Regions from separate parts of the Pararhizobium sp. DWP3-4 genome, predicted to be linked through region 2. Evidence: predicted binding sites of a transcription regulator. Region 2 holds the regulator's gene; each other region holds the start of a gene.
The links. Region 2 encodes PhoB, which activates phosphate uptake and scavenging genes when phosphate is short. Its sites were predicted from a motif close to TGTCATNNANCTGTCAT; they were not measured.
Positions count from the first base shown of each region.

Region 1 (4,281 bases), on a different contig from region 2:
AGTGTGGAGAGGCACCGGGCAAAGGTAGAAAAATCACATGCCGGGCCGGGCAAAATCACCGGTCTTGCTATCCATGACCCACAGTTCGCCGGTCGAAATGTCGAACCAGGCGCCGTGCAGCTGAAGCTTGCCGCGCTGCTCGAGGATTTTGACGCACGGGAAGGTCCGCAGGTTGGCGATCGAGTTGCGGATGGAGACCCGCTCCAGCGCCCGCTGGCGCTCGGCCGCAGTCATCAATTCGTTGTTGTGGATCTGCTCGGCAGCGGGCTTCAGGAGGTTCATCCAGCGGCCGATGAAATCGCCGGGTGACAGCGGTTCGGCATCGAGATCGAGTGCTGCCTTGATGCCCCCGCAGCGGCCATGGCCCATGACGACGATATCGCTGACCTTCAACACCTGCACGGCGAACTCGAGAGCCGCCGATGTCGAGTGATACTGGCCGTCCGGCTCGTAAGGCGGCATCATGTTGGCGACGTTGCGCACCACAAACAATTCGCCGGGGCCGCTGTCGAAGATGGTTTCCGGCGCCGCGCGGCTGTCACAACAGGCAATGACCATGGTCTTCGGCTGCTGACCGGTTTCGGCCAAGGCCTTGTAGCGCTGCTGCTGCTCGCTGAAGCGGCCGCTCATGAAATTGTTGTAGCCGTTCAGCAAATAGTCCGGGAAACGCTGCATGATGCTTGATCACTCCAATTATTTAGACAATTGAGATGTACATTCGCATGTCGGCTCTGCAGCACATACCATCTTTGTGCGCCGCACACAGGCAAATTACGGCAGCCCGCGCCGCCGGTTACATCCGAAATTCTCCGTTTGGTTTGCGTGGGTGAAAAACGGTTTATTCGCTCAAGGCATGGGCTGGCAAGAGGGTAGATCGGCCGAACGATATCAGGAGCGCCGTTTCTGACCGGGATGCAGCAACCGGCGCATCTGAACCATCGCCATCGGCGTCGCAAGACTGGACGCGTCCCGCTCGAGCGTCAACTCATCGGCACCGCGCTTGCCCGTGCGCGCGATGATCTCGAAGACGCTGGCGGTTGCCAGCTGCAAGGCGCGCTCCTCGTTCAAGCCTTCCAGAAGCCGGGCAACGAACAAGGCCGCCAAGAGGTCGCCAGTCCCGTTCGGCGGATTGTCGATCAGCCGATGCTCGGCCAGCAGCGCATGATTGCCGGACAGATAGAGATTACCGGTGCCGCCATTCATCATCGGGATGGCAGATGTCACCAGCATGCGCGACGGCCCGAGCGACAGGGCCGCTTCCAGAATGGCGGTGTTCGTCTCAAGCTCGGCGCCGCAGAGCCAGGCCAGCTCGAACCGGTTTGGCGTGGCAAGCGAGGCCAATGGCAGCAACCGGTCGCGCATCGCGATCGCCGTGGCCTCAGGCACGTACAGCCCGCCGACATCGCCCATTACCGGGTCGCAGGCATAAAACAGGTCCGGATTCTTCGCCCGCAAAGCCTCGACCAGCCGCGCCACACCGTCCGCCTGATGGGCGGCACCGAGATAACCGGAGAGAACAGCCCGCACCTCTCCCGTCCACGGGGCGCGGATCAGATCGTCGATCAACCTGTCGAAATCATCAGGGCCGACCGTCACTCGCGTCGAGGGGCCATGGCCGGGATGCCAGGGCAGGATCACCGTCGGCAAGGCCCAGACCGGATAACCCAGCGTCTCTAGCGCAAAGACGGCAGCGCGATTGCCCACGGACCCGCGAATCACATGGCTGGAAATGACGATGACGGCGCCGGGGGCAGGCTCAGACATTTTGCGATTTTCCGCTGTTTCGAGCTGCCCAGATCGCCCGACAGTCATGCCGCTGTCAACTGCGACTGCCAAAAGATCGAAAGGACACATTTCCGGCTCGTTCATGAGAACAAAGAAATATGCAAATACAACCGATTGAATTCGAAAATCGGCCAATTCTTCCCGAAAATTTCATAAAACCATTCCGAATTGGATCAATCTGACCGAAAAATAGCCACAAAAACAATCGCCATGGACAATTCTTCTGTTAGGTTTGGCCAAAATGGTGATTGCGGGGAGATACGTCATGGGCACCAAATACAATCCGAAAAAAGACCGTCATTTCGAAGCGGTGAGCGAAGCCGGCAAGCTGCTGGGGGTGAAAATGCTCGCTCCGGAGATCCTGTTTCGCCGTGCCAGCCATGACGATCTCGACGCCTATACGCCCACCATGCTGGCTTTGACGGCAGCGCATGCGCTGACCGCCATCAATCGCAAGGAAAGCGACCGTCCGGTCATCTCCGTCGAATCGGTAGACGGCATCGCGCCGAATGCAACCGACGTCTCGATCCTGTCCGTGACCGACCGCAACATGCCCTTCCTCTACGATTCGATCATGGGCGAGGTGACCAGCACCCACCGTGACATTCATCTTGCCGTACATCCTATTCTGGTTCTTGAGGCCGGAAAGCCGGCTAAAATCTTCGACCCGGAAGAAAAGAGCGATCCGGCCACCCGGATCAGCCATATTCAGATTCATATTAGCCGCGTCACCGACACCGAAGCCGAAGACCTGAAGGAGCGGATTGCCAACGTGCTCTCCCAGGTTCATCAGGCGGTCGGCGACTGGACCTCGATGTCGGGCCTGCTCGATCAGGCGATGAACGAATTGGAAAACCACGCCCCCAACAGCAAGAAGGGCGATCGCGACGAGGCGCTGGCCTTCCTGCGCTGGTTGCGCGGCAACAATTTCACCTTCCTCGGCATGCGCGAATACACCTATTCCGGCAAGGGCGAGAATGCCGTGGTCGAACGCGGCGAAGGGCGCGGCCTCGGTATTCTTTCCAATCCCGACGTGCGCGTGCTGCGCCAGGGAAAGGATGCCGTGCTGACGACGCCGGAAATCCTTGCCTTTCTCAACGGCCCGGATTTCCTCATCGTCACCAAGGCCAATGTCAAATCTGTGGTGCACCGCCGCGCCTATATGGATTATATCGGGGTCAAGCGCTTCGACAAGGCCGGCAATGTCGCCGGCGAACTGCGCATCGTCGGCCTGTTCACCTCCAGCGCCTATACGCGCCCGGCAGCCGACATTCCGCTGCTCCGCTTCAAGGTCGAGAAGATCGTCGATCATTTCGGCTTCGATCCGCAGAGCCATTCAGGCAAGATGCTGACCAACACGCTGGAATCCTATCCGCGAGACGACCTTTTCCAGATCGACGTCAGCCTTTTGGCAAGTTTCTGCGAGCAGATCAACGAACTGGCGGACCGGCCGCGAATCCGGGTTCTGCCGCGTATCGATCACTTCGACCGTTTCGTATCCGTTATAGTTTACGTGCCGCGCGAACAGTATGATTCCGACGTGCGCGAAAAGATCGGGCTTTATCTGAAGACCGTCTATGACGGCCGCGTGTCCGCCTATTATCCGGCTTTCCCTGAGGGCGGTCTTGCCCGCGTGCATTTCATCATCGGCCGTTCCGGCGGCAAGACGCCGCGTGTGCCGCAAGCCAAGCTGGAAGACGCGGTGCGCGATATCGTCACCCGCTGGATCGACCGGTTCAACCTGCTGGCGCGCCATGACGGCGTGTCGATCTCCGTCAATGAAGCCTATCAGGCAGCCTTCACGCCAGCCGAGGCCCATGCCGATCTCGCCGATATCGCGGCCTGCTCGCCTGATGACCCGATCCGCATCGCTTTCTATCAGAAGCGCGGCAAGGGCCCGGAATCGCTGGAGCTGAAGATTTTCCATGCCGGCGAGCCGGTTTCGCTGTCGCACCGTGTGCCGCTGCTGGAAAACCTCGGCTTCCGGGTTATCAGCGAACAGACCCATGATATTACCGTCTCCTGCGCCAAGGGCGGCGATCGGCTCGTCGTTCTGCACGATATGGAACTGATCCATCGCGACGGACATCTGCTCAGTCTCGACAAGACCGGCCCGATGCTGGAGGAAGCCTATCTTTCCGCCTGGAACGGCGTGATCGAAGATGACAGCTTCAACCGGCTGATCCTGCTTGCCGGCCTCAGCGCCCGCGAGGTGACGGTGCTGCGCGCCTATGCGCGCTACCTGCGCCAGGCCGGCATCACCTATTCCCAAGGCTATCTCGCCGACACGCTGAACAAATATCCAGCAATCGCTGCGGATATTTTCAAGCTTTTCGTCACCCGTATGGATCCCGTGCTGGAAGACAAGCCGAAGACCAAGCGCACTGCAGCGTTGAGAGCGGCGATCGAACAGGCCCTGGACGCCGTTCCAATCCTTGACGAGGACCAAATCCTGCGGCGCTACGTCAACGCCGTCGAGGCGACGCTGCGCACCAA
Region 1 is NZ_JAFCXF010000007.1:262,751-267,031, forward strand. Features, by position in the region: gene ACP7E6_RS19695 (carbonic anhydrase) at 34-675, opposite strand; gene pdxY (pyridoxal kinase PdxY) at 889-1,764, opposite strand; gene ACP7E6_RS19705 (NAD-glutamate dehydrogenase) at 2,051-4,281, shown strand, end outside.
Region 1: a site for PhoB is predicted at 1,807-1,823, ahead of ACP7E6_RS19705 (NAD-glutamate dehydrogenase). Genes of this name have one in related genera too.

Region 2 (4,281 bases):
GAAACCGCCGCCGATGCCCTTGGCGACCGCCATGATGTCCGGGGTGACGCCAGCCCATTCATGCGCAAACAGCTTGCCGGTCCGGCCGACGCCGCTCTGGACCTCGTCGAGGATGAGCAGCAGGCCGTATTCGTCGCAAAGGGCACGCAATTCCTGCATGAATTCCTTCGGTACCGTGCGGATACCGCCCTCGCCCTGGATCGGCTCGATCAGGATCGCAGCGGTCTCTTCGCTGATGGCAGCCTTCAGGGCGCCCATGTCGCCGAATGGCACCTGATAGAAGCCCGGCGCCTTCGGGCCGAAGCCTTCCAAGTACTTTGCCTGCCCACCGGCGGCGATGGTCGCCAGCGTGCGGCCGTGGAAGGCGCCTTCGAACGTGATGATGTGAAACTTTTCCGGCTGGCCCTTGGAAAAATGATAGCGCCGCGCCGTCTTGATGGCGCATTCCAGCGCTTCTGCACCGGAATTGGTGAAAAACACCTTGTCGGCGAACGTCGCTTCCGTCAGCCGGCGGCTGAGGCTTTCCTGGCCGGGAACTTCATAAAGGTTGGAGAGGTGCCAGACCTTGTCTGCCTGCTCCTTCAATGCCGACACAAGATGCGGATGTGCGTGCCCCAGCGAATTAACCGCCACACCGCCAGCAAAATCGAGATATCGGGTACCGTCCTCGGCGATCAGCCAGACGCCTTCGCCGCGCTCGAAGCGCAGGGGCGCGCGTGCATATGTGTCATAAAGCGGCGTGGCATCGGCCATGGCGCATGTCTCCTCAAACCATCACGGCAATTGTACAATCGGCGTCGTCGACAGGGCTGTGACCAACCCGCAAAAAATCAAAATGCCGCCTTTCGGCGGCAGGGGCACTATCTTCACTTCGCACTGCGATGTCAACAAAAGCCCATGATTTCCGGCAATTCACGGCTATACAACGGACGCAATTTTTTTAGCCGGATACCCTTGCAAAAATGCCACGCATCGCAAGCAAGTTGGGGAAAACTCAGAAATCGATTCGGTGAGATTCCCCGGACTCTTGTCAGAGAGTCCCCCGGGCTCTACGTTAAGAAACAATTACTAGAACGCATGCGGCGGACCTAGTCACCAAAAGTGTTATCGCGTTTCAGCCTCGGATCACATCCAGGGCTCGGTGGAGGATTCGACCATCACCAACGCTGGGAATGGAGACAAGACCATGAATTGGACTGACGAGCGGGTCGAAAAACTCAAGAAATTGTGGGCCGAAGGCTTGAGCGCGAGCCAGATCGCTGCACAGCTCGGCGGCGTCAGCCGTAACGCCGTCATCGGCAAGGTCCACCGTCTCTGCCTGCCGGGCCGCGCCAAGGCCGGCGGCAGCACTGCAACGGCACGTGCAAAACGTCCAGCACCGTCCGCTGCGCCGCGTGCACCGACTTACACAGCGTCGCGCATGACCGCCACCCGCACAGTGACCCGCACCGCCGGTGCAACCGTCATGAAGGAAGAAGTGGAAATCGGCGCGAGCGAGGATCAGGAAGCAGCACCGGCCGGCAATAACGTTGTCGTTCCAATGTCGCGCCGCCTGGTCCTGACCGAGCTTACCGACCGCACCTGCAAGTGGCCGATCGGCGATCCGATGAAGGACGAGTTCCACTTCTGCGGCAACGATTCCCCGGACACATCGCCCTACTGCACATTCCACGCCAAGCTTGCCTACCAGCCGTCCGGCGAGCGTCGCCGGGCCCGCTGAGGCCGGATCGGCCGTGCGTTTCGTCAATCCCATCCCGTTCGTGCGGGATATTGGCATCTCGAAGACTTTCTATTGCGAGATACTGGGATTGGTGATCAGCCGAGACTTCGGCAATTTCATCATGTTTGAAACGGGATTTGCCATCCATGACGGCAAATCCCTGGAAACGACGATCTGGGGACATTCGTCAGTCATTCCCGAGCCCTATGGCCGCCAAAATATCCTGCTCTATTTCGAACACGATAAATTGGATGCGCTTTTCGAGCGCATTGCCGGCGATGTAAACCTCATCCACCCCATCGAGACGCAAGCCTGGGGGCAGAGGGTCTTCCGCCTTTATGATCCGGATGGTCACGCCATAGAGATTGGCGAACCGCTCGGCAGTGTCTGACGGTTCTTCCCTGTACGGCGCTCAGCTTTCGAGCGAATAGCCGGCGCCGCGCACGGTGCGGATCACGTCCTGCATGTTGGAAAAGTTCAGCGCCTTGCGCAGGCGTCCGACATGGACGTCCACGGTGCGCTCATCGACATAGATGTCGTGGCCCCAGACGCCGTCCAGAAGCTGCGAGCGCGAAAAGACACGGCCGGGCGAGGCCATGAAGAATTCCAGCAGGCGGAACTCGGTCGGTCCGAGACGAACTTCGCGGGTCTTGCGATGGACGCGATGGGTTTCGCGGTCGAGTTCGATATCGCCGCATTTCAGCAGCGTTGACAGCACTTCGGGCTTGGCCCGGCGCAGCATCGCTTTGACCCGCGCCATCAGTTCGGGCGTCGAGAACGGCTTGACCACATAGTCGTCGGCGCCGGTGGCGAGCCCGCGAACACGTTCGCTTTCCTCGCCGCGTGCCGTCAGCATAATGATCGGCAGGCGCTCTGTCTCGGAGCGCTGGCGCAGCCGGCGGCACAGTTCGATGCCGGAAACCCCCGGCAGCATCCAATCGAGGATCAGGAGATCGGGAAGGCGTTCCTGCAGGCGCATTTCCGCCTCGTCGCCACGATTGATCGTATCGACTTCAAACCCTTCGGCCTCAAGATTGTATCGGAGGAGGACGCTGAGCGCCTCTTCATCTTCAACGACGGCAATTCTTGGCAACATTCAGTTCAGCTCCTTGGCGCCCGGCCGGATGGCCGAAGGCTTGCCGAGCGGCTCCAGCGGTCGCTCGCGCAATCAGTGCGTAAGAATTTACTTACTTTATCGCGTGATCAGTTACCGATCGCGCCGACCGTGTTGGCCGTATCGTCCTTCGGTCGCTCGCCGACAGGCTGCGCGCCGGTCGCCATATAATAGATGGTTTCGGCGATGTTGGTGGCGTGGTCGCCGATGCGCTCGATGTTCTTGGCGCAGAACAAGAGATGCGTGCAAGGCGTGATGTTGCGCGGATCTTCCATCATGTAGGTCAACAGTTCACGGAAAAGCGACGTGTAGATCGCATCGATCTCGTTGTCGCGTTCGCGGATGCTGTTGGCCTTTTCCGGCGAACGCGACGCATAGACGTCGAGCACTTCCTTGAGCTGAACGAGCGCAAGCTCGGCCAGATGCTCGAGGCCGCGGGCCAGCTGACGCGGCAGGCTGGCGGTCGATACGGCGATGACCCGCTTGGCGTTGTTCTTGCCGAGATCGCCGACCCGCTCGAGATCGGCGGCAATGCGGATCGATCCCATGATTTCGCGCAGGTCGGCAGCCATCGGCTGGCGCTTGGCGATGGTGACGATTGCTTTTTCGCCGATCTGGCGCTCGGCCTCATCGAGAATGGCGTCGTCGGAAATGACCTTCTGGGCAAGCGCCAAGTCGGAATTGACCAGCGCGCGCACGGATTCGGCCACCATCTGTTCGGCCAGGCCGCCCATCTCGGAGATACGCCGGGTCAGGTACTTCAGATCTTCGTCGTAGACGGAAGCAATGTGCGTAGACATGATTGTTTTTCCTTGCGATCACAATCCGGGTTGGAAGGCCACCACCCTGCCCTCATGACAGGGTGGCAAGCTAAGTCCTCAGCCGAAGCGGCCCATGATGTAGTCCTGGGTCCGCTGGTCGTCCGGATTGGTGAACATCTTGTCGGTGTCGTTTTCCTCGACGAGATTGCCGAGGTGGAACATGGCGGTGCGCTGCGAAACGCGGGCGGCCTGCTGCATCGAGTGCGTGACGATGACAATCGTGTAGTTCGTGCGCAGTTCATGGATCAGTTCCTCGACCTTGGCGGTCGCGATCGGATCCAGCGCCGAGCACGGCTCGTCCATCAGGATGACTTCCGGGCTGACGGCAACGGCGCGGGCAATGCACAGACGCTGCTGCTGACCACCGGAAAGGCCGGTGCCGGATTCATGCAGGCGATCCTTCACCTCGTTCCAGAGGCCGGCCTTCTGCAGGCTTGACTCGACGATCTGATCGAGTTCGGCCTTGGTGCGGGCGAGACCGTGGATCTTCGGACCGTAGGTGACGTTTTCATAGATCGACTTCGGGAACGGGTTGGGCTTCTGGAAGACCATGCCGACGCGGGCACGAAGTTCCACCACGTCGATGCTCGGGTCGTAGATGTCGCCGTCATCGAGGGTGATCTTGC
Region 2 is NZ_JAFCXF010000002.1:744,793-749,073, forward strand. Features, by position in the region: gene ACP7E6_RS08875 (aspartate aminotransferase family protein) at 1-753, opposite strand, end outside; gene ACP7E6_RS08880 (GcrA family cell cycle regulator) at 1,187-1,720, shown strand; gene ACP7E6_RS08885 (VOC family protein) at 1,734-2,111, shown strand; gene phoB (phosphate regulon transcriptional regulator PhoB) at 2,133-2,816, opposite strand; gene phoU (phosphate signaling complex protein PhoU) at 2,924-3,634, opposite strand; gene pstB (phosphate ABC transporter ATP-binding protein PstB) at 3,713-4,281, opposite strand, start outside.

Region 3 (4,281 bases), on a different contig from region 2:
TTGCGGGCGGCAAAGAAGCAGAGAATGAAGCCGAAGAACATGCCGAAGATGGTCGAGAAGATGGCGATATTCAGCGTTTCCAGCATCTTGTAGAAATATTCGGGCACGTAAATGCTGTCGGTCAGATACATCCGGCCTTCGGGATAATTGTATTTCAGGCTGCCGTCGTCATAGGGCGAGGGCAGATCGAACATCGCCCGGCCGATTTCCGCACCGTCGCGGGGCACGAGGTCGCCGACGAAATCGAAGAAATAGGGCAGGCGATCGAAGAACTTGCCGGCATTGGTCGCATTGGCAAACCACAGCGATCCGGACAGAGCCACGGCCAAGAGCGCAAGACCAAGAAACGTGTAGGTGCGGCGGCGGAGATTGAGCTCCTGCCAGTGGCGTTCGACCACGGCGCCATTGTCGCTCAAGGTCGTGGGAAGCGCTGACGTGGCCATGAAGTCTCCGGCAAACACGAGGCCTCGCTGGGCGTCATGCCCCGAGACTGCTTAAACAAGGAAGCGCTGGTCGGAATGGCCGGCCAGCGCTTTGAATTTTGACGATATCAGCCGCCGATGGTCGACTTGCGGGCGTCGATGATCGGCTTGTAGAAGTCGGAGTTGACTTCGACGAAGCCCTTGAAGTCGCCGCCCATGACGCCGGCAAAGCAGGCTGCATCGGTCTTCGGCAGATCGAGCATGAACTGCTTGAACTTGGCCTTCATGTCATTGTTCATCGAGGTGCGAACGACGATCGGGCCGTTCGGGATCAGCGGCGAGCGCCACAGTTCGACCAGGTCGTTCATGTCGAGAACGCCCTTTTCGACCATCTTGTGCAGGTTGCCGGACGTGTAACCGTCCTTGAACTCGCCGATGCCCGAGCCGAAGGTCGTGCCCGCATCGAAAGTGCCCTTGAGCACTTCGAGAACGAGGTTTTCATGGCCGCCGCCGAAACCGGTTTCAGCGAAGAATTCCTTGACCGGCATGCCGATCGTCTCCGGCAGCGTCACGCTCGGGATCAGGTAGCCCGAAGTCGAGTCCGGATCAGCAAAGCCGAGCTTCTTGCCTTTGAGGTCGGCGACGCTGGCATAGCCCTTGTCCTTGCGGGCAACCATGATCGAGTAGTAGCCGGTCGAGCCGTCGGACTGTTCGGTCGTCAGGATCGGCTCGACGGCGTCAGCCTTGGCGAGAAAGATCTTGGCATAACCGGACGCGCCGAGTTCGGCATAATCGAGCGTGCCGCCGAGCAGGCCCTGGATAACGCCGTCATAGTCGGCGGCCGGGAAGAAGGAAACCTTCTCGACATTCAGCGCCGTCTTCAGGTGATCGCCGAGGCACTGGTAGTTGCGCAGGCGGTCGGCTTCGTTTTCGCCACCGATGATGCCGACGCGGAATTCCTTGAGGTCTTCAGCCTGAACGTGGCCAACGAGGGCAAAGAGCGCAACAGCGCTCAAAAGTGCTTTCTTCAACATAAGGGTCTTCTCCTGTTATCCCGGCGGCGCCGGTTCACATTCGGTTGCAAAGCGTCTGCCCTTGACGCGGGCTTTCGATCCCGGCTCGCTCTCTAGAGCCCGGCCAGTGCCAGCGGCTTGACGCCGGCGGATTTCGTGTTGTCCTGCGCAGCCGGAATATTGATGCTGGTCGACGTCATCGATTCATCAAGCTCGGCGCCCGAACCGTAGATTTCGGCAACCGCTGCCGCGGTCAGTTCCTGCGGCGGCCCATCGAAAACAACGCTTCCATGCGCCATGCCGATGATGCGCTCGCAGTAATTGCGCGCCGTATCCAGCGTGTGCAGGTTGGTGACGACAGTGATGCCGTCGCGCTCGTTGATATCGCGCAGAGCGTCCATGACGATCTTGGCATTCAGCGGGTCGAGCGAAGCGATCGGCTCGTCGGCGAGCAGCATCTTCGGCTGCTGCATCAGGGCGCGGGCAATCGCGACACGCTGCTGCTGGCCGCCGGACAGGGTGCCGGCCGGCTGCAGCGCCGTCTGTTCGATACCCAGACGTTCCAGCGCGCCGATCGCCATGATCCGCTCTTCGCGGGTGAACATGTTGAGGATACTGAGAACCGTCGAGCGGTGATTGAGGCGGCCGAGCAGCACGTTGGTCAAAACGTCGAGACGCGGCACAAGATTGAACTGCTGGAAGATCATGGCGCAATCGCGCTGCCAGTTGCGAAGGGCTGCACCGCGCAGCGACGATACTTCGAGATCACCGAAATGGATGGAGCCCGACGAAACATCGTTGAGACGATTGATCATCCTGAGCAACGTCGACTTGCCCGCACCGGACCGGCCGATGATGCCGACCATCTGGCCCTGCGGGATGTTGAAAGTAACCGAGTTGACGGCAATCTTCTTGCCGAACTGACGGGTTACATTCTTCAGCTGAAACATGGGCAGTCGTCCTCTGGCAGTGGCACCGGTTACCGGTATGCCCTTGCCATAATGGCGGTTGATGAAAGGGGAATGTCAGTTTGATGTTGTTTTTGTTACAGTCCACAATCCCCGCAAAGGCGGGGATTGGCGTGCCAAAACTCAGGCATTGTGACGGGCAAGGAATGCGTCTGCATCGAGCATTCTGAAGTCGTCGAGGGCCTCGCGCAGCTTGGCGTGATCCCAATCCCACCAGGCCAGCTTCTCGAAACGGCCGGCAATCTCCTTGCCGAAACGTTCGCGGATCAGCTTGGCCGGAACGCCGCCGACGATGGTGTAGGGCGCCACATCCTTGGAGACGACCGCCCCGGAGCCGACGACCGCGCCGTTGCCGATCGTGACACCGGGCAGCACCGTCGCCCCGTGGCCGATCCAGACATCGTGCCCAATGACGACCCGGTTTTCACGCCGCCAGGCAAAGAAGTCCTGCTCCACATCGGCATCCGGCCAGTAGTTCGAAGCGCGATAGGTGAAATGGTGAAGCGTTGCCCGCCAGGTCGGATGGTTGGTGGCGTTGATGCGAACGGATGCCGCCAGATTGGCGAATTTTCCGATCGTCGCACACCAGATCATCCCGTCGCGCTCGATATAGGAATAGTCGCCGAACTCGACCTCGTCGAGGCGGCAACGATCGCCCACTTCCGTATACCGCCCAAGGGTCGATTGATTGACGGTGGCGGTCGGGTGGATCGTCGGTTCCACACTCAGTTTCTGGCTCATGCGGCAGCCTTTCGCGGCGAAAAGGCGGAGACGTCGAGGATGCGGTCGGCGACGGCATCGCGGACTTCCTCGTCGTGGAAAATCCCGAGCAGGGCAACCCCTTCAGCCTTCTTGGAGGCGATCATCTCGACCACCACCCGGCGGTTCGTCGCATCCAGCGACGCCGTCGGTTCGTCGAGCAGAAGGATTGCATGGTCGGTAATGAAACCGCGGGCGATGTTGACGCGCTGCTGCTCGCCACCCGAGAAAGTGGCCGGCGGCAACTGCCAGAGTTCGCGCGGCAGATTGAGTTTCGCCAGCAGCTCAGCCGCCTTTTCACGCGCGACAGCCTGATCGACCCCGCGCGCCAGAAGCGGCTCGGCAACGACATCGAGCGCCGACACGCGCGGAACGACGCGCAGGAACTGGCTGACATAACCCAGCGTATCGCGCCGGACTTCCAGCACCGCGCGGGGTGCTGCCTTGGCGAGATCGACCAGATGGCCTTGATGCTCGATCAGGATCTGGCCGGCATCGACGCCGTAATTGCCGTAGAGCATCTTCAGGATCGAACTCTTGCCGACCCCGGACGGACCGCCGAGCACGACGCATTCACCCTTCTTGACGGAGAACGACACGCCATTGACGACCGGCAACCGGATACCGTCGCGCAGGTGCATGGTGAAGCTCTTGGCGACTTCGGAAACAACGAGGGGAGTGGCCATGGTTACACCTGAAGGATCGAGGAAACGAGGAGCTGGGTGTAGGGCTCGCGCGGATCGTCGAGAACCCGGTCGGTCAGCCCATGCTCGATCACCAGACCGTCTTTCATCACCATCATCCGGTGCGACAGAAGCCGGGCGACGGCAAGATCGTGGGTAACGATGATCGCCGACAGGCCGAGGTCATGGACAAGGCCGCGCACCAGATCGAGCAGACGGGCCTGAACCGACACATCGAGACCGCCGGTCGGCTCGTCCATGAACACGAGACGCGGGGACGTAACCAGATTGCGGGCGATCTGCAGGCGCTGGCGCATGCCGCCGGAAAAGGCGCGCGGCTGATCGTCGATGCGGTCTTCCTCGATCTCGACACGGCGCAACCAGTCGGCTGCCGTGGCGCGGATATTGCCATAATGCCGGTCGCCGACCGCCATCA
Region 3 is NZ_JAFCXF010000007.1:155,055-159,335, forward strand. Features, by position in the region: gene phnE (phosphonate ABC transporter, permease protein PhnE) at 1-443, opposite strand, end outside; gene phnD (phosphonate ABC transporter substrate-binding protein) at 551-1,456, opposite strand; gene phnC (phosphonate ABC transporter ATP-binding protein) at 1,549-2,385, opposite strand; gene ACP7E6_RS19165 (DapH/DapD/GlmU-related protein) at 2,527-3,144, opposite strand; gene phnL (phosphonate C-P lyase system protein PhnL) at 3,141-3,848, opposite strand; gene phnK (phosphonate C-P lyase system protein PhnK) at 3,851-4,281, opposite strand, start outside.
Region 3: a site for PhoB is predicted at 2,447-2,463, ahead of phnC (phosphonate ABC transporter ATP-binding protein). Genes of this name have one in related genera too.